3 regions of the Paraburkholderia sp. CI3 genome follow, and region 3 is predicted to be linked to each of the others. Evidence: predicted binding sites of a transcription regulator. Region 3 holds the regulator's gene; each other region holds the start of a gene.
What was found. The regulator LexA, encoded in region 3, represses DNA repair genes until DNA is damaged. The targets are predictions, from matches to a motif close to ACTGTATNNNNATACAGT.
Positions count from the first base shown of each region.

Region 1: recA (recombinase RecA) is a predicted target of LexA. The motif match lies at 2,670-2,687, and genes of this name have one in related genera.
Region 2: dinB (DNA polymerase IV) is a predicted target of LexA. The motif match lies at 3,943-3,960, and genes of this name have one in related genera.

Region 1 covers NZ_JBNDMI010000004.1:2,379,377-2,385,381, reverse strand. Annotated here, with positions in the region: gene OKW29_RS32405 (sensor histidine kinase N-terminal domain-containing protein) at 204-1,736, opposite strand; gene OKW29_RS32400 (response regulator) at 1,746-2,534, opposite strand; gene recA (recombinase RecA) at 2,789-3,865, shown strand; gene recX (recombination regulator RecX) at 3,873-4,649, shown strand; gene OKW29_RS32385 (DUF2889 domain-containing protein) at 4,780-5,454, shown strand; gene sucC (ADP-forming succinate--CoA ligase subunit beta) at 5,510-6,005, shown strand, end outside.
Region 2 covers NZ_JBNDMI010000003.1:239,533-245,537, forward strand. Annotated here, with positions in the region: gene OKW29_RS09965 (heavy metal response regulator transcription factor) at 1-274, shown strand, start outside; gene OKW29_RS09970 (heavy metal sensor histidine kinase) at 271-1,743, shown strand; partial or broken gene OKW29_RS09975 (Y-family DNA polymerase) at 1,710-2,497, opposite strand; gene dinB (DNA polymerase IV) at 2,680-3,825, opposite strand; gene OKW29_RS09985 (hypothetical protein) at 4,914-5,726, shown strand.
Region 3 covers NZ_JBNDMI010000004.1:575,291-581,295, forward strand. Annotated here, with positions in the region: gene nodI (nodulation factor ABC transporter ATP-binding protein NodI) at 1-39, opposite strand, end outside; gene OKW29_RS24155 (universal stress protein) at 461-928, shown strand; gene OKW29_RS24160 (DUF2939 domain-containing protein) at 1,047-1,664, opposite strand; gene OKW29_RS24165 (hypothetical protein) at 1,784-2,128, opposite strand; gene lexA (transcriptional repressor LexA) at 2,231-2,881, opposite strand; gene OKW29_RS24175 (sulfate ABC transporter substrate-binding protein) at 3,192-4,238, shown strand; gene cysT (sulfate ABC transporter permease subunit CysT) at 4,401-5,297, shown strand; gene cysW (sulfate ABC transporter permease subunit CysW) at 5,294-6,005, shown strand, end outside.

The DNA.
Region 1 (6,005 bases), 1.8 Mb from region 3:
CCACGGATCGCCGGCACAGCCGTTCCCGTGCAACCGATTATTGGAGTGGAAACTTACGGCGTTCTGACTCGGCGCCTGAACCTGGGGTAGTCCGGTAAGTGGACGAAAGGCGTTCAATTTCCGCTAATGTGCTGGTATGTTCCCGCAACCCACGCTGAAATATCTCAAAAAACGCTGACCGTCAAGCTGACGATAGAGGCGCGTTAGGGTAAGTCCCGTTCGAGCACGTGCAAGCTGACGCGCACCAGTGTGCCGGCGAGCCGCGGTGACTCTTGGTAGACGTTGTCGTCGATGGCGAGCTCGCCGCCATGCATTGCCGCAATCTCGCGCACGATCGCGAGGCCGAGGCCGCTGCCGTCGCCCTCGCGGCCCAGAATCCGGTAAAAGCGCTCGACCACACGCGAGCGCTCGCTGGCCGGAATGCCGAGCCCGGTGTCCTCGACTTCCAGGTGCACGAGCCGCGTGGGGGCGTCGTGCCGCACGCGCACGGTGATGCGGCCGCCCGCCGGCGTATAGCGGATCGCGTTGTCGATCAGGTTCGACAGCATTTCACGCAGCATCACCGGATTGCCGGCGACTTCGACGGGCTCGTCGGGCGCTTCGTAGCCGATGTCCATCTGCTTCGCGAGCGCGGCCTGCACCCATTCGCGCACCGCGCTGCGCGCGAGTTCGCCCAGTTCGAGCGGCGTGAAGATCTGTCCCGACCGACGGTTTTCCGCGCGCGCCAGCGCGAGCAATTGCGTGACGAGCCGCGCGGCCTGCTCGGAGCTCGTCGCGATCTGTTCGAGCGAGCGACGAACCTCGGCCGACGCGTTCTGGCGCAGCGCGAGCTCGGCCTGGGTGCGCAGGCCGGCCAGCGGCGTTTTCATCTGATGCGCGGCGTCGGCGATGAAGCGCTTCTGCAGCTCCATGTTCTGTTCGAGGCGCGTGAGCAGATCGTTGAACGACGTGACGAGCGGCTCGATTTCCGGCGGCGCGCGGCGCGCTTCGAGCGGCGACAGATCGTCCGGCCGGCGCGCGCGGATATGCGCCTGCAGCGCATGCAGCGGCTCGAGCCCGCGCGACAGCCCGAACCACACGAGCAGGATCGCGAGCGGCAGGATCACGAACTGCGGCAGGATCACGCCCTTGATGATGTCGTTGGCGAGCTGGCTGCGCTTGTCGAGCGTTTCGGCGACCTGCACGAGCACGGCCTGCGCGCCCGGCGTCTGCGGAAACTCGACGGTCGTGTAGGCGACGCGGATGTCGTTGCCGCGCAGCACGTCGTCGCGGAATTCGACGAGACCCGGTGGCGGGCGGTCCTCCTCGTGCGGCAGTGGCATGTCACGCTCGCCGGCCACGAGCTCGCCGCGCGTGCCGAGCACCTGAAAGAACACGCTGTCGACGTTGTCGGCGCGCAGGAAATCGCGCGTCGACTCGGGCAGCGACAGCTCCGCGACGCCATTGACCGGATGGATCTGGCGCGCGAGCACGTAGGCGTCGGTTTCGAGCGCGCGGTCGAACGGCCCGTTCGCGATCGACTTCGCGACCAGATAGGTGACCGCGAGGCTCATCGGCCACAGCAGCAGCAGCGGCGCGAGCATCCAGTCGAGAATTTCGCCGAACAGCGAGCGCGGACGCGCTTCGGCGGCGGCTTCGGTTTCGTCGGGCGCGGCGAACGGATTGGCGTAGCGCGCGTCGCGCGCCTCGTCGAGGTCCGCCGCGTGCGCCGTGGCGCGATCAGCGCGTGCGGACATCGCTGGCCTCTATTTGTAGTGGTGGCTCGCCGGCATCGCGGTGGACGACGGCGCGGTGGACGATTGTGCCGCTTGTGCCTTCTGCGGCTCGGAGCCGGCCGGGGTGGCGGGCGCGCTCGCATTCGCCGGCGACGCCGCTTTTTCGAGACAGTAGCCGAGCCCGCGCACGGTGATGATGCGCACGCCGCTCGGTTCGATCTTCTTGCGCAGCCGGTGCACGTAGACTTCGATCGCGTTGTTGCTGACTTCCTCGCCCCATTCGCACAGATGGTCGACGAGCTGCTCTTTCGAGACCAGCCGGCCGATCCGTTGCAGCAGCACTTCGAGCAGACCGAGCTCGCGCGCCGACAGATCGATCGCCTGGTCGTTGACGTAGGCGATGCGGCCCACCTGATCGAACGACAGCGAGCCATGCCGCACGACGGTCGGGCCGCCGCCCGCGCCGCGCCGTGTCAGCGCGCGCACGCGCGCTTCGAGTTCGTTCAGCGCGAAGGGCTTGGCCATGTAATCGTCGGCGCCGAGGTCGAGGCCTTTGACGCGTTCGTCGACGCTATCGGCGGCGGTCAGGATCAGCACGGGCAGGTTCGAATTGCGCGCGCGCAGGCGGCGCAGCACCTCGAGCCCGGACATGCGCGGCAGGCCCAGATCGAGGATCAATAGGTCGAACGTCTGCATTGACAACGCGGTATCGGCTTCCACGCCGCTTTTCACGTGATCGACCGCATAGGCCGATTGGCGGAGTGATCGAACCAGACCATCCGCGAGTATGCTGTCGTCTTCGGCAATCAGAATTCGCATGATGCGCCAGCCTGGCTTTGCCGGCACCGTGGGGTTGCCCCGGCGCGCAGCGGTCTCCGAACATTATTGTGGGTAGTTGGGGCGATGCGACAGTAAAAGATGCGCGTTCGCATCACAATCGCACTTGCCAAAACTACTGTTTTTTTATACAGTGTCTGCGTTTCGTGTGATGTCCTGGAGACTCCGCTCAATTCGAGTGGAACCACGGGTGCACATCTGCCTCAGACGCCGTTCATCATAGCAAAGGACGATTCATGGAAGAAAGCAAGAAAGGCTCGGCTGGACTGACTGCTGAAAAGAGCAAGGCTCTCGCCGCCGCGCTCGCGCAGATCGAAAAGCAGTTCGGCAAAGGGTCGGTCATGCGGCTCGGTGCAGGTGAGGCAGTCGAAGACATCCAGGTGGTCTCCACCGGATCGCTCGGCCTCGACATCGCACTGGGCGTCGGCGGTTTGCCGCGCGGCCGCGTGGTCGAAATCTACGGTCCGGAATCGTCCGGTAAAACCACGCTGACGCTGCAGGTCGTCGCCGAAATGCAGAAGCTCGGCGGCACCGCGGCGTTCATCGACGCGGAACACGCGCTGGACATTCAATACGCGGGCAAGCTCGGCGTGAACGTCGCCGACCTGCTGGTCTCGCAGCCGGACACCGGCGAACAGGCGCTCGAAATCGCCGACGCGCTGGTGCGCTCGGGCTCGATCGACATGATCGTGATCGACTCGGTCGCGGCGCTGGTGCCGAAGGCGGAAATCGAAGGCGAAATGGGCGACTCGCTGCCGGGTCTGCAGGCGCGTCTGATGTCGCAGGCGCTGCGCAAGCTGACCGGCACGATCAAGCGCACGAACTGCCTCGTGATCTTCATCAACCAGATCCGCATGAAGATCGGCGTGATGTTCGGCAACCCGGAAACCACCACGGGCGGTAATGCGCTGAAGTTCTACGCGTCGGTGCGTCTCGACATTCGCCGCATCGGCTCGATCAAGAAGAACGACGAAGTGATCGGCAACGAAACCCGCGTGAAGGTCGTCAAGAACAAGGTGGCGCCGCCGTTCCGTGAAGCGATTTTCGACATCCTGTACGGCGAGGGCATCTCGCGTCAGGGCGAAATCATCGACCTCGGCGTGCAGGCGAAGATCGTCGACAAGGCCGGCGCATGGTACAGCTATAGCGGCGAGCGGATTGGTCAGGGCAAGGACAATGCGCGTGAATTCCTGCGCGAAAATCCGGATATCGCTCGCGAAATCGAGAACCGTATCCGCGAATCGCTGGGCGTTACCGCGATGGCGAACGCCGTGACCGGCGCGGACGCTGAAGTCGCGGGCGAAGAAGAGTAAGCATCAAGTGATACGCAAAGGCCGGCCGCTGTCCGGTTTCGACTCCGGACGCTATCCGGACGGCCCGCGCGACGCGGCGGACGGATCGCCTGAGTCCGGCGATCCGTTCGAACCGTTCGAACCGTTCGAACCGTTCGACGCACATGACCGCGCCGCGGGCCGCGGCCCGCAGCGTACGCGGTCTGCGCCCGCTGCAGCGTCGTCCAGCCGGGATTCCTCCGGACTCGATTCCCCAATCCCCTCCGAGGTCACCTACACCCGCTCGCGTCGCCAACCCGGCGAAGAGAAGCCGGGCCAGTCCGACAAAGACGACAGCAGAAAATCCCAACGCCCCGCCCGTTCGCTGAAAGCGCGCGCGCTCGGCTATCTGTCGCGCCGCGAATATAGCCGCGCCGACCTCGCCCGCAAGCTGAAGCCTTACGTCGAGGAAACCGATTCGCTCGACCCGGTGCTCGACGCGCTGCAGGCCGAAAACTGGCTATCCGACTCGCGCTTCGCGGAAAGCCTGATCCATCGGCGCGCATCGCGGCTCGGCACGAGCCGCATTCTCGGCGAACTGAAGCAACACGCGCTCAACCCGGCGCTCGTCGAAGAGGCGAGCGCGCAATTGCGCGAAACCGAACTCGCGCGCGCCCAGGCGGTCTGGCGCAAGAAGTTCGGCCAGTTGCCGCAAACGCCGGCCGAGCGCGCGAAGCAGGCGCGCTTCCTCGCGTCGCGCGGCTTCTCCGGCGCGACGATCGGCAAGATCCTGAAGGGTATCGACGCCATCGGGGACGGCGACTAACACGCCAGTCTCGACGGGTAGGGCAAATACCGCGCCGTAACCTGGCGCCAGGCCGTGCGCAATCGGGGCTGTCCCAAATACCCGTTATGCTAAACTCGAGAAGTTTTCCAATCCGGCCTTTCCTTCCCGCATGTCGCTCTCCCCGCCAGTGTCCCGTCAGTTGCGCCATCGTCGCGCAATCAGAGCGGAAGCTTACGAGCGAGCCGATGGCCTGTGGGATGTGGAAGCGTGCCTGACCGACGAAAAGCCACGCGATGTGGCGCTTGCGTCGGGTGTCCGGCCCAATGGTCAGCCGATCCATGAACTCTGGCTTCGCATCACCATCGATCGCAAGCTCAATGTCGTCAACGCCGAGGCGTCGTCCGACTGGGTGCCCTATCCAGGGTTGTGCCAGGCTAGCAATCCCGCCTACCGTGCCCTCATCGGGCTCAATCTGTTCCACAACTTCCGTCGCGATGCTGCCCGTTTGCTGGCCGGCACGGCCGGTTGCACGCATCTCACCGAGCTGTGCGCGATCCTGCCGACCGCCGCGATCCAGGCGTTCGCCGGCGACGTATGGAACACCGATGACGGCACGCCGGGTGCGAACGCGGGTTCGGGAGACGAATCGTCTAACGGCACAGGCGAGCATTCCAACGACAAACCGCCATTCCAGCTGGGACGCTGCCACGCGCTGCGTTTCGACGGCGAGGCGGTGAAACAGTTTTATCCGCGCTGGTATGGTCATGCACCGCGTCCGGCGGAACGCGCGGCCTCGTCGGACGGCGCGGCGGCCCGCGAACGAAGCGGCGACGCGTCGGCCTGAACGGCGGCAACGGAATCGAAGTTCTATCCAACTCTCAGACTGAAGGGAATCACGCATGAAGATTCACGAGTACCAGGGTAAGGAAATCCTGCGGAAATTCGGCGTCGCGGTACCGCGCGGCAAGCCGGTCTTCTCGGTGGATGATGCGGTTAAGGCCGCGGAAGAGCTGGGCGGCCCGGTGTGGGTCGTGAAGGCTCAGATCCACGCGGGTGGCCGTGGCAAGGGCGGCGGCGTCAAGGTCGCCAAGTCGCTGGAACAGGTTCGCGAGTACTCGAACCAGATCCTCGGCATGCAGCTCGTCACGCACCAGACCGGTCCGGAAGGCCAGAAGGTGAACCGCCTGCTGATCGAAGAAGGCGCCGACATCAAGAAGGAACTGTATGTCGGTCTCGTGATCGATCGCGTTTCGCAGAAGATCGTCGTGATGGCGTCGAGCGAAGGCGGCATGGACGTCGAAGAAGTCGCGGAAAAGACGCCTGAGCTGATCCACAAGGTTGCCGTCGATCCGTCGACCGGCCTGAAGGACTCGGAAGCAGACGACCTCGCGAAGA
Region 2 (6,005 bases), on a different contig from region 3:
CCGCGCGACGCGCGACGGCGTACGCCTCGACCTGACCGCCAAAGAGTTTCAACTGCTCAGCGTGCTCGCGCGCCGTCAGGGCGACATTCTGTCGAAGACCGCGATCACCGAACTCGTGTGGGACGTCAACTTCGACAGCCACACGAACGTCGTCGAAACCGCGATCAAGCGGCTGCGCGCGAAGCTCGACGGCCCGTTCCCGTCGAAGCTGCTGCACACGGTGCGCGGCATGGGCTACGTGCTCGAAGTGCGCGAAGAGGCCGAGACATCATGAACCGTTCGATTGCCCGCCGTCTCGCGTCGATGTTCGCGCTGGTCGCGCTGTTCGTGTTTACGCTCGTCGGCACGGGGCTCTTTCTGGTGCTGCGCACGCAGCTCGAACATCATCTGCGCGAGTCGCTCGACGATCGCACGCAGATCTCACGCATCATCGTCTATCACGCGGTGACGCCCGAAAAATGGCGGATGTGCCGCGAAAAACTCACCGACATGACGCCGCACGACGGCAGCACCGTGTACTCGGTGACGAGCGCGGACCCGAGCTATCACTTCGGCACGCCGGTGCAGGGCACCGTCACGAAGAGCTGGCCGGGCGGCTATGCGCGCATCGCGCCGGCGGGCGGCGGCCCCGACATGCTGACCTCGACGGTGACCTTGCCCGCCAACGCCGCGCGCCCGCCGGTGCAGTTGCAGGTCGCGTCGAGCTATTCACCGAACCTGCGCACGATGCGCGTGTTCGGCTCGGCGCTCGCGGCGTTGTCCGCGCTCGGCAGTCTCGCGGTGCTGCTGCTCAGCTACTCGGTCACGCGCATCGGTCTCGCACCGCTCACGCGTCTGACGCGCGACGCATCGGCGGTCAGCCCGAACAACCGCTCGCAGCGGCTTAATACGGCGTCGCTGCCGCCCGAACTGAACGACCTCGCGAACTCGTTCAACGGCGCGCTCGAACGGCTCGACGGCGCCTACGGCCGGCTCGAATCGTTCAACGCGGACGTCGCGCATGAACTGCGCACGCCGGTCACGATCCTGATCGGCCAGACCGAGGTCGCGCTGACCCGCAACCGTTCGGTCGACGATCTGCGCCACACGCTGCAATCGAATCTCGAAGAATTCGAGCGGATGCGCACGATCATCAACGACATGCTGTTCCTCGCGCGCGCCGATCAGGGCGAACGCGCGACGGGGCTCGTCGAGGTGTCGCTCGCGGCGGAACTCGCGCATACGCTCGAGTTTCTGGAGATTCCGCTCGAAGAGGCGCACGTGCATGCGCAGTTGCACGGCGATGCGTTCGCGCGCGTGAACCGGTCGCTATTCGGCCGCGCGTGCACGAACCTGCTGATGAACGCGATCCAGCATTGCGAGCCGGGCGCGTCGATCACCGTGACGATCGCGCGCGGGAAAGGACCGATGCGCGACCAGGTGCGCGTCGCCGTGGCAAATCCTGGCGAGCCGATCGCGCCGGACGTCCTCGAACATCTGTTCGACCGTTTCTATCGCGCGGAAGTCTCGCGCACCAATAGCCGCGAAAACCACGGGCTAGGGCTCGCGATCGTGAAGGCGATCGCGGAGATGCATCGCGGCACCGTGTCCGCGCACAGCGCCAACGGCGTCAACACGTTCTCGTTTTCGGTGGCGGCGTCGGCGCTGTCCACGTCGGGCGACGTGCCGGCCACGCGTGCGAACTCGACCGGCGTCGCCGGCGACAGCGCCTATTCGTCGCTCGCGAAAGGCAAGTCGGCCTGAACCGGCAGGCGCGGCTTCAGCGCCTGTTCGCTGGCCGACGTCAGCGTGCTGATGCGCACGCCCAATAGCCGCAGCTTGCGGTTCAACTCCACCCGTCGCAAACATTCGGTCGCCGCGCGGCGGATTTCGCTCGCGTCGGCGGTCGGTTCGTCGAGCGTCAGGTCGCGCGTGACGGTGTGGAAATCGTCGTAGCGCAGCTTGATGCCGATCGTGCGGCCCACGTAACCCTTGCGCACGAGATCGTCGGCGACACGCACGCACAGCCCCGTAAACGCGCTCGATAACGCCGGTCGATCGTGGCGCGGATGCAGATCGCGCTCGAACGTGGTCTCGCGGCTGATCGACTTCGGCTCCGATTCGACCACCACGGGCCGCTCGTCGTGACCCTGTGCGACCTGCATTAGCCAGGCGGAATAGCTGCGCCCGAAGTTGTCCTGCAACAACCCGGCGTCGGCGGCGGCCAGATCGCCGACCGTCGCGAGGCCGAGTGTGGTCAGCTTCTGCGCGGCCTTCGGGCCGATGCCGTTGACCTTGCGCACCGGCAGCGGCCACACGCGCAGCGGTATATCGGCCGGCGTCAGGATCGTCAGGCCGTCAGGCTTGTCGAGTTCGGAGCCGATCTTCGCGAGCAGCTTGTTCGGCGCGCGACGCAGATCGAACACGTGAGACCGGTGGCCTGATGAACAGCGTCCTTGATGCGCCGGCCGATGTCGGCCGGTTCGCCCGGCAGGTCGGTCAGGTCGATATAGATCTCGTATGGCGAACGTGGGCGGGGTAACTCTGGACGCTCTGGTTGTAACTATCTGATTTGTATAAAACAATCAGTCACGTTTTTCTTAGAAAAAGACATTTGAGAAGCTCAGTGTCGCCCAACCTACCTGTTTTGGTCGGTTTTGGTAAGTTAGGATACATTTGCTCGGTAAGGTGGTACGCGCATTAAAAATCCAACTCGAACTGCGACGACGCCTCGCTCGCCGTCGTTCCCGCACGTTGGAGGCCGCCCGCCTTGACCCCCAGTAGCCTGATGGATTTAACAAGTTCGACCCGTTTCAGGCATTGGGTGGCCGCGTGACGCAGTGCCTTAGCGTCCGCAACAGGTTCTGGGAGAGTGACGTCACGCGTTACTGTCTGAAAGTCGTTGAAGCGAAGTTTGATCCCGATCCTTCGCGCGAGATAGCCTTTACGCTGCAAATCTAGCGCCACCTGCTCGCATAAACGGGTAAATGCGGTACCGAGTTCCTGCTTGTGCCGTACGGCGTGCAGGTCTTGCTCGAATGTAGTCTCTCGGCTCATCGAGACAGGCTCGCTATGAGTCACCACTGGCCTGTCGTCGAGCCCATGGGAAACTTGGCGAAGCCATGACCCATAGCTCCGTCCGAACTGTTCGATCAGCCATTGCTCGCCGCATGCGGCAATTTCACCGATCGTCGTTATCCCGAGAGACGTCAGCTTGGCGTTGGCCTTCGGCCCAATACCGTTGATTTTTCCGGCAGCCATCGGCCAGATCCTTGCTTGCAAATCTTCAAGCCGCAAAATTGTGATTCCGTCTGGCTTTTCCATGTCGGAACACAATTTTGCCAAGAGCTTATTTGGCGCAATTCCAACCGAACAGGTCAGATTGGTCGCCTCGACGACCGCGGATTTCAGGTTCCGCGCAATTTGCTCCGATTCGTCATTCAAGAACGATAGATCGGCATAGACCTCATCTATTCCCACGTCCTCGATTGTAGGACTTATGGATCGAACTGCTTCCTTGAACAGTCGTGAGTATGTTCGGTACAGGTCAAAGTTCACCGGAAGGAGAATGGCATTCGGCGCCAGTCGGGCCGCCTTCATCGCCGGCATCCCAGAGTGAACTCCGAGCGCTCGTGCTTCGTAGGTTGCAGTCGTCAATACACCTCTGCCCGTATAGTCGCGTAACCGCGAGAATTCACGCGTGCCGTCCGCGTTCGTTCGGGGCGCATCCGAACGACGGCCCGCGACCACCATGGCTTGGCCTCGCAGTTCTGGATACTGCGAAAGTTCACAAGACGCAAAGAATGCATCCATGTCAATGTGGGCTATGCGCCTATGATCTGGCATGCCTTGATACTCAAAATAGCGTTCAGTGTCTAGCTGGGCCAACGCGGCGCTCCGCAGAGCCCCGGATGATGAACATCGAAACATTGAGAAATCGCGTTCTCCCCGTCAAATGCCTAAACTGTACATCCATACAGTATTTTTGTCAGGTGGCGGCACCGTTTTTGTAATATAAATGGGGAGCTCCGGCGAGGGCTGGGCTGCTTCCTCATGTCTATTCGGGTGGGCGACGGAGGAGACAAAGTCCGACCCGGTTGCAAAGGAGGTGTGCTACTTCCATCGATGAAACGTTGAAGCGGATCGTCACATGCAGTCGCGTATCGACGCACCCTACGTTTCGGCGCTTGAGGCGGATGGCAAGACTCTCCGTCGTCGACGGGTTTCATGTGCAGGCCCGATTGCTTTTCTCTCGGGGCCCCGCGCCCAAGCCCCAACTCGAACTGCGCTGAGGAACCGAAAGAATGATAGCGAGCATCGCGTCGCCGGCAAAGATCGGCCCATCTTCAGCCGATCAACTTCGGCCTATGAGAAACAGTTCAACGACCGCTCCCAGGCCGTTATCGGACGTCGCTCCGGCTCCCGCCGCTTGCTGGTTTGCCTTGTGGTCAAGAGGGGATGTCTGCATTCGCGTGAGTTTTTCGCGAGCCGCCGAGGCGACGGCGTCGTCATCGATCGAGACATGCCGGCCACGTGCTGACTGCAGGCACGTCTGGGCGAACACGCGGCGTCGTGCGGCGCGATTCGACGTCCGATCGGCCTACGGTCGCCGCCGCGATGATGCCCGGTCTGGCATGGCTTTCGTACAGTAGCCTGCGCTACAGCCGGCACGAAGCTGCTTGAGTTGACCGGCCATTCGCGGTTGATCGCAGCAGCGGTGTTCGCGTACGTTGCGTTCGACTGTCTTTGCTTCGCCGAGCCGCGTTGATCGCCGCTCGCGCTCGCTCTGCTGGTGAACATCGGACGCCGAACGTCACGCAGCCGACAAGATCCGCTCGGCACAGGAATAAAACGCGCGCACCGGTTGTTCTGCTGTTTGAGACGCTCACCCCGCTTTTGATCAGCCACGCATTCAGCCGAAGGGAAGTTACACAATGGGAATGGACTTCAGTGCGCTAAACCAATATGCACGCCGCGAGTACAAGTTTGCTCAGAGCGACTCTTTTCAGAAGATCAATCGAGACGTAATGGGCAGCAACTATTCGGAAGGTCTGGCCCATGGTGTTTGTATGGGCGCCGTGCTGAACTGGGTCAAGGAAAAAATGACCACCTCCAACGGCATTCTGAACAAGGACGGTCCGTTGCTGAACCCGACGACGAAGCGGTTCGCCAATCCGTTGAATCCAGTCAGCCGCATGAGCCAAGGCATTTCGCCGCCGGCGGGTTCCCCGCTCGCAAGTTTGATCGACAAGGGTAAAAGCGGTCCGCGCAACGCAGATACCATGCTGGCTGCCGCGATGACGCAAAACGCTTACAGCGGTAGACCGGTGAGCACGGTCGCCCGCGAACTGGGTCTCGTAGAAGCAGACTTGGAAGACGACATTCATATCGCACAGGAACCGGCGCCCGGCGGCGGTGTCAACCGACTTGACGACAAGACCATTGCGGAAGCTGGGGAAAACCTCCGCAAAGGCAGGGCGGTCATCATCGAGGTCGAATGCACACAAGGCAAGCATGCGATCGCGTTCTATCGTAGCCGCGGTGGGTCGTTGTATTTCTTCGATCCCAACGCCGGAGTCTACGCGCTTGACACGTCGTATAAGGAGTATGGCGATGGCTTCGTGGTCGATGCCACGCTGCTCGCGTTCGTCAAGTCCTGGCTCGATGCCTACGTAAAGCAGAGAAATTTCGAATTCACGACACCGCATCGAAATTTTTATCACGTGTTCAAGCGGAGCACCGCTTGATGGCTAGCAGCTCGCGACGTCGCGAAGGCTCAGCCATGCACGGCGTCGTCGTAGTCATTCGGGCACGCGTGTTCGGCGAGGGTGGTCAGTGCCGGCGCCGGATCGCCGCGACGCAAGCCGCCGCAAAAATCACCTCACGGCCGCACGCGTTGCGGCACCCCGACGTGTGTCGACCGCAATTCGGGACTCGACGCCGCCGCGTGCGCATCGAAGCGCCCACGCACGCGGTGCAGGCAGCTCACGGGTTACCACCGGTTCGACGGCCGTCCGCGGCCAATG
Region 3 (6,005 bases):
TTTCCTGACCTGATGGAATTCGATGGGGGCGGTGGGCATGGCTCGAGCAAGGCTCCGGAAGAAGACACAACGTACGCGCAAGACACACAACATACCTGCGATGCACGCATTGCGCACGCGAAGCCGCTTACTCCAGGTATCGGATCGCCGATGCGAGCGGGTGTCCGGGAACGCGTCGTGCGTGGGGTGCGATGCGCTCGTCGGTGTCGATTGGCGCCGCTGATTGGCGGTGGCACGACTGGCACGTCAACCGGCCCGCAGTGTGTCGACGCAGCGTTCGCAAACGAAGTTTTGCATTGCGGCATCCGTGTGCAAACGCTGCGTCGGGTCGCCCAACGCTTGTGCAGACTGGATCGGCATGCACCGAGTATGCACTTAGCGTTTTCCATCCCTTGCAAGCCGAATTGCGGCGCACCATGATTGATTCAGACCGCGCTTTCCGCGCGAATGGAGAAAACAGATGGCGAGCTACCAGAAAATCCTGTTGTGCTACGACGGCTCGCGCGAAGGCCGCAAAGCCCTGCGTTGCGGTGCCGATCTGGCGTTGGAACTGAAGGCGGAAACGCATCTGCTGTCGGTCGTCGACATGCGTTCGAGCATCGCGCAGAGCGCGGGCCTGTTGACGGACGTCGCCTGCGGCAGCTTCGAAAAAACGGCCCGCGAGATTCTGCAGGAGGGCGTGAACTGGCTGACCGAGCGAGGCGTGAGCGCGCAAGGGCATTTCGCATTCGGTCATCCGATCGACGAGATCGCCAATCTTGCCAACGAGTTGCAGGTCGACCTCGTGGTGGTGGGTCATCGCTGCCGGACTGGTTTGTCGCGGTGGTGGATGGGGGCGGGCAACACGCCGCTGCTCGACCGCGTGTCGTGCAGCATTCTGGTGGCGTGCTCGTCCGCGCAGGAGCAGCAGCAGGCGGCTGCGGCGTAATGGGCTAGTGAGGGACGCGAAGCCGCGCGCCCCGTCATCTAGCCCAGATGTGAATAGACCCTGTCGCGTGGCCGGCCCCGATGGCCAGCCACGCATCCCATCCGGCCAGGTTTCAATCTCACTCGTTCAGATTGATCGCCGCGAGCTTCCACGTGACCAGACCTTCGCGACGAAAGATTGCCGAATAGTTCGCGTTACCTTCGCCACGCCGGTACGTGATGACAAACTCATTGAGACTGCGATAGCCGGCCGTGCTTTGACGCCCGGGCGGCGGTGCGCTTGCCTGCGTGGTGGTGTCGCCCGCGGCTGGTGCGGCCGGCGCTTCGCCGCCCGCGGCTGGCGGCGCGGACGGTTGCTCGCCCGGCGTGCCACGCGGCGGCATGCCGTTCAGCAGCGCCGCGACGCCGTCGGGTGTCGCATAGGCATCGACGAGCGGGCCGATCAGCGTCACGCCGATCACCGCGCCGATCGTGGCCATCTTGTTGCCGGCATCCGCTTCAAGCCGGCGTGTCAGCATGGCGCCCACCTGTTGCTTCAGGCTATCGCGTAGCGCGGGAAAGTCCACATACTGATTGACGGTTTGCACGTCACGCGCATCGGCGGCGCGTTTGAGATTGTTCACCGCGAGATACGGTGACGCATAAATAAAGCCCAGCGCGGCAATCACGATCACCACGATCAGCGTGATCAGCAGCGGCCGGGTGGCGCTGCCCTGTGTGCGTTTCCGAATTGTCATCGAATGGGACTCCACGTCAGTGATGATCTAACGTCGACCACGGCGAGGTCGAAACGATCCCATCCCACGCGAATCTCTGAACATCCGAAGTGTTTGTTGCATGCGTACTCAGGATTCGCTCAGGCTTCGAACACCGCGCCGTGCACGTTGGCTTCGTCGGCTATGCAACGATCGATCATACGGCATACAGCGTCGACCGTACCGACCATGATCAGTCGCGACGGTCCATGATAGACCCGCACCGGCGCGCGACGCGCGGGCTCGGCGATGTTCAGCGCCGAATTCAGCGACACGCGCGCGAACGCCGGCAACGACGACGGCAGACCGGAAGCTTCGGCAGCCGCGTCGAACAGCGACGGCGTGCGCGCAGCGGGCGCCTCGATTAGCGCGCAGGGCGTGAGCTTGCGCAGATGGCGCAGACGGCCGAACTGGCGAAAGGGCAACAGGCGGGCAAGGCGTTCCATGAGTCTCTCCAGGCGATTCGGCGTAGATGCGGGCGTAAATGCGGGCGTAAATGCGGCTTGGGTTGGACAAACCGGCGCAAGCGTTCCGGCGACAACGAAAGATCAGAACTCGCTGGGGCGGATCAGCCCGACCGCGATCCCTTCGAGCGCAAAATCGGCGCTGCCGGATTCCACGAAGATGTTGTCGTAATCGGGGTTTTCGGCGATCAGTTCGATGCCGTTCGGCCGGCGCTTCAGACGTTTGACCGTTACGTCGTCGCCAAGCCGCGCAATGATGATCTGGCCGTCCTTCGCTTCGGTGCGCTTTTGCACCGCGAGCAGGTCGCCGTCGAGAATGCCCGCGTCGCGCATCGACAGGCCGCGCACCTTCAGCAGGTAGTCGGGCTTGCTCGAGAACAGCGCCGGGTCACACGCGTAGTGCTGCGAGATATGTTCCTGCGCGAGGATCGGGCTACCCGCCGCGACCCGGCCGATCAGCGGCAACGACAACTGCATCAGGCCCGCATGCGGCAGGGTGAACTGATACGGCGCGTCCTCCTGCCCGGACAGCAGGCGGATGCCGCGCGACGCGCCGGCCGCGAGTTCGATCACGCCCTTGCGCGCCAGCGCGCGCAGATGCTCTTCCGCGGAATTGGCCGAGCTGAACCCGAGTTCGGCGGCAATTTCCGCGCGAGTGGGCGGAAAGCCGGTGCGTTCGATCGCGCGGCGGATCAGATCGAAAACCTGCTGCTGTCGTGCGGTGAGTTTTGTCATGGCCACTGTATGTATGAACAGGTGACTGTATTTTTATACAGTATTCGGCGCATTTCAAGCTTTACTTTAAGTTCGGCGCAAGGGTCGCGCTGGGGCGTCGTTTATCGGCGACATGACGGCGTTGTCGGCGTCCCAACCGCCGGCGCATCTGTCGTTACCACTTTTAAGCATTAAAAAATGAAGAAACATTATTTTTAATAATGAAAGCGCTTCGATAGACTGGCCTCCGGTTGGCGCTCATGGGCACGTGACCGCGACGCAGAACAACACCAGACGCTCATCAGCGGACATCACGCGGAGAAAAATCGAAATGAACCATCGGCATATGGGGCTTGCGGCTCGAACCAGAAAACTGATCGCGGCGCTCGTCGTCGGCGCGGCGGGGGCGCTCGGCATGTTGGGCGCAAGCGGCGTCGCGCACGCCGACACCACGCTGTTGAACGTGTCCTACGATCCGACGCGCGAGCTGTATCAGGACATCAATCAGGCATTCGGCAAGGAATGGAAGGCCAGGACCGGCGGAGCCGTCACCTTCAGGCAGTCGCACGGCGGCTCGGGCGCGCAGGCTCGCTCGGTGCTCGACGGACTGCAGGCCGACGTCGTGACGCTTGCGCTCGCCTATGACATCGACGCGCTCGCGAACAAGGGGCTCGTCGACAAGAACTGGCAAAAGCGTCTGCCGGACAACGCATCGCCGTACACGTCGACGATCGTGTTTCTGGTACGCAAGGGCAACCCGAAGCACATCAAGGATTGGGATGATCTGGTGAAGCCGGGCGTGTCGATCGTGACGCCGAATCCGAAGACCTCGGGCGGCGCGCGCTGGAACTACCTGGCCGCGTGGGCGTACGCCGAGCATCAACCGGGCGGCAACGACCAGAAGGCCAGGGAGTTCGTCGGCAAGCTGTACAGGAACGCCGGCGTGCTCGATTCGGGCGCGCGCGGCGCGACCACGAGCTTCGTGCAGCGCGGTATCGGCGACGTGCTGATCGCGTGGGAAAACGAGGCGTTCCTGTCGCTGAAGGAGTTTGGTCCGGACAGGTTCGAGATCGTGGTGCCGTCGGTGAGCATTCTGGCCGAGCCGCCGGTCGCGGTGGTCGACAAGGTCGTCGACAAACACGGCACGCGAAAGGTGGCCGAAGCGTATCTGAACTTCCTGTATAGCGAGCAAGGTCAGGAGATCGCCGCGCGCAATTTCTATCGTCCGCGTTCCACCAAGGTGGCCGCCGATCTGACCGCGAAGTTTCCGAAGCTGAAGCTGTACACGATCGACGATTCGTTCGGCGGTTGGACCAACGCGCAGAAGACCCATTTCGCGGACGGCGGCGTGTTCGATTCGATTTATCAGCCGCAGTAAGAACCACCGCCTGAATCACAGCCAGGGCAAAAGGGCGCGCCCAATGGGCGCGCTTTCGGCTAACCGGGGTCCGGTGGCCAGCGGTGCGGCAGGACCGCCGCAGTGCGGCAACACGGCAAAACGAACAACCGCGCGAGCATCAACCATGAACGAGTATCCAGCATGACCACGTTGACCTTCCGCAAGCCGAGCGCATTGCCCGGTTTTGGCCTGACACTCGGCATCACGGTGGCTTATCTGAGCCTCGTGGTGCTGATTCCATTGGCGGCGACCTTTCTGAAAACCGCGACGCTCGACTGGGATCAGTTCGTGCGCGCGGTCACGTCGCCGCGTGTGCTCGCGTCGTATCGGCTGACGTTTTTCTCGGCGCTAGGCGGCGCGCTGATCAACGCAGTGTTCGGCTTTCTCGTCGCGTGGGTGCTGGTGCGCTACACGTTTCCGTTCAAGCGTATCGTCGATGCGGTCGTCGATCTGCCGTTCGCGCTGCCCACCTCGGTGGCGGGCATTTCGCTCGCGGCCGTGTATGCGGGCAACGGCTGGATCGGCCAGTTCCTCGCGCCGCTCGGCATCAAGATCGCGTTCACGCCGGCGGGCGTGCTGGTCGCGCTGACGTTCATCGGCCTGCCGTTCGTCGTGCGCACGGTGCAACCGGTGCTCGAGGAGTTCGAGCGCGAGCAGGAGGAGGCGGCCCCGTGTCTCGGCGCGTCGCGCTGGCTCACGTTTCGCCGCGTCGTGCTGCCGGCCGTGTTCCCGGCGCTGCTGACCGGCTTCGCGCTCGCCTTTGCGCGCGCGCTCGGCGAATACGGCTCGGTGATCTTCATCGCCGGCAATGTGCCGATGAAGTCGGAGATCACGTCGCTCCTGATCATCACGAAGCTCGAGCAATACGACTATGCGGGCGCGACGGCGCTCGCGGTCGTGATGCTGGTCGTGTCGTTCCTGATGCTGCTGTCGATCAACACGCTGCAGTGGTATCTGCAGCGGCGCACGAGCCGCGGCAATACGGGGTCGGCGCCAGTGGCCACGAGCGTCGCCGCTATCGGTGGAGGTGTGCAATGAGCCGCGTTCCGACCCACCCGGCGAGCGCGGCGCGTCGCCCCGATCCGGTCAGCGAGCCGGCGGTCGTGCGCTGGCTGCTGATCGGCCTCGCACTGCTGTTTCTCGCGCTGTTTCTGGCCGTGCCGCTCGCCGCGGTGTTCTACCAGGCGCTGAACAAGGGGCTGCGTTTTTACTTCGAAGCGCTCGCCGATCCGGATGCGCTGTCGGCGATCAAACTGACGCTGCTCACCGCGGCGATCGCGGTGCCGCTGAACCTCGTGTTCGGCCTTGCGGCGTCGTGGTGTATCGCGAAGTTCGAATTCCGCGGCAAGGCGCTGCTGACCACGTTGATCGATCTGCCGTTTTCGGTGTCGCCGGTGATCTCCGGTCTGATCTACGTGCTGATGTTCGGCGCGCAGGGCTGGTTCGGCCCGTGGCTCGAAGATCACGACGTGCAGATTATCTTCGCGGTGCCGGGCATCGTGCTCGCGACGATCTTCGTCACGTTCCCGTTCGTCGCGCGCGAGCTGATTCCGCTGATGCAGGCGCAGGGCAACGACGAGGAAGAAGCCGCGCACGTGCTCGGCGCATCGGGCTGGCAGACGTTCCGTCGCGTCACGCTGCCGAACGTCAAGTGGGGTCTGCTGTACGGCGTGATTCTGTGCAATGCGCGCGCAATGGGCGAGTTCGGCGCGGTGTCGGTCGTGTCGGGCCATATTCGCGGGCAGA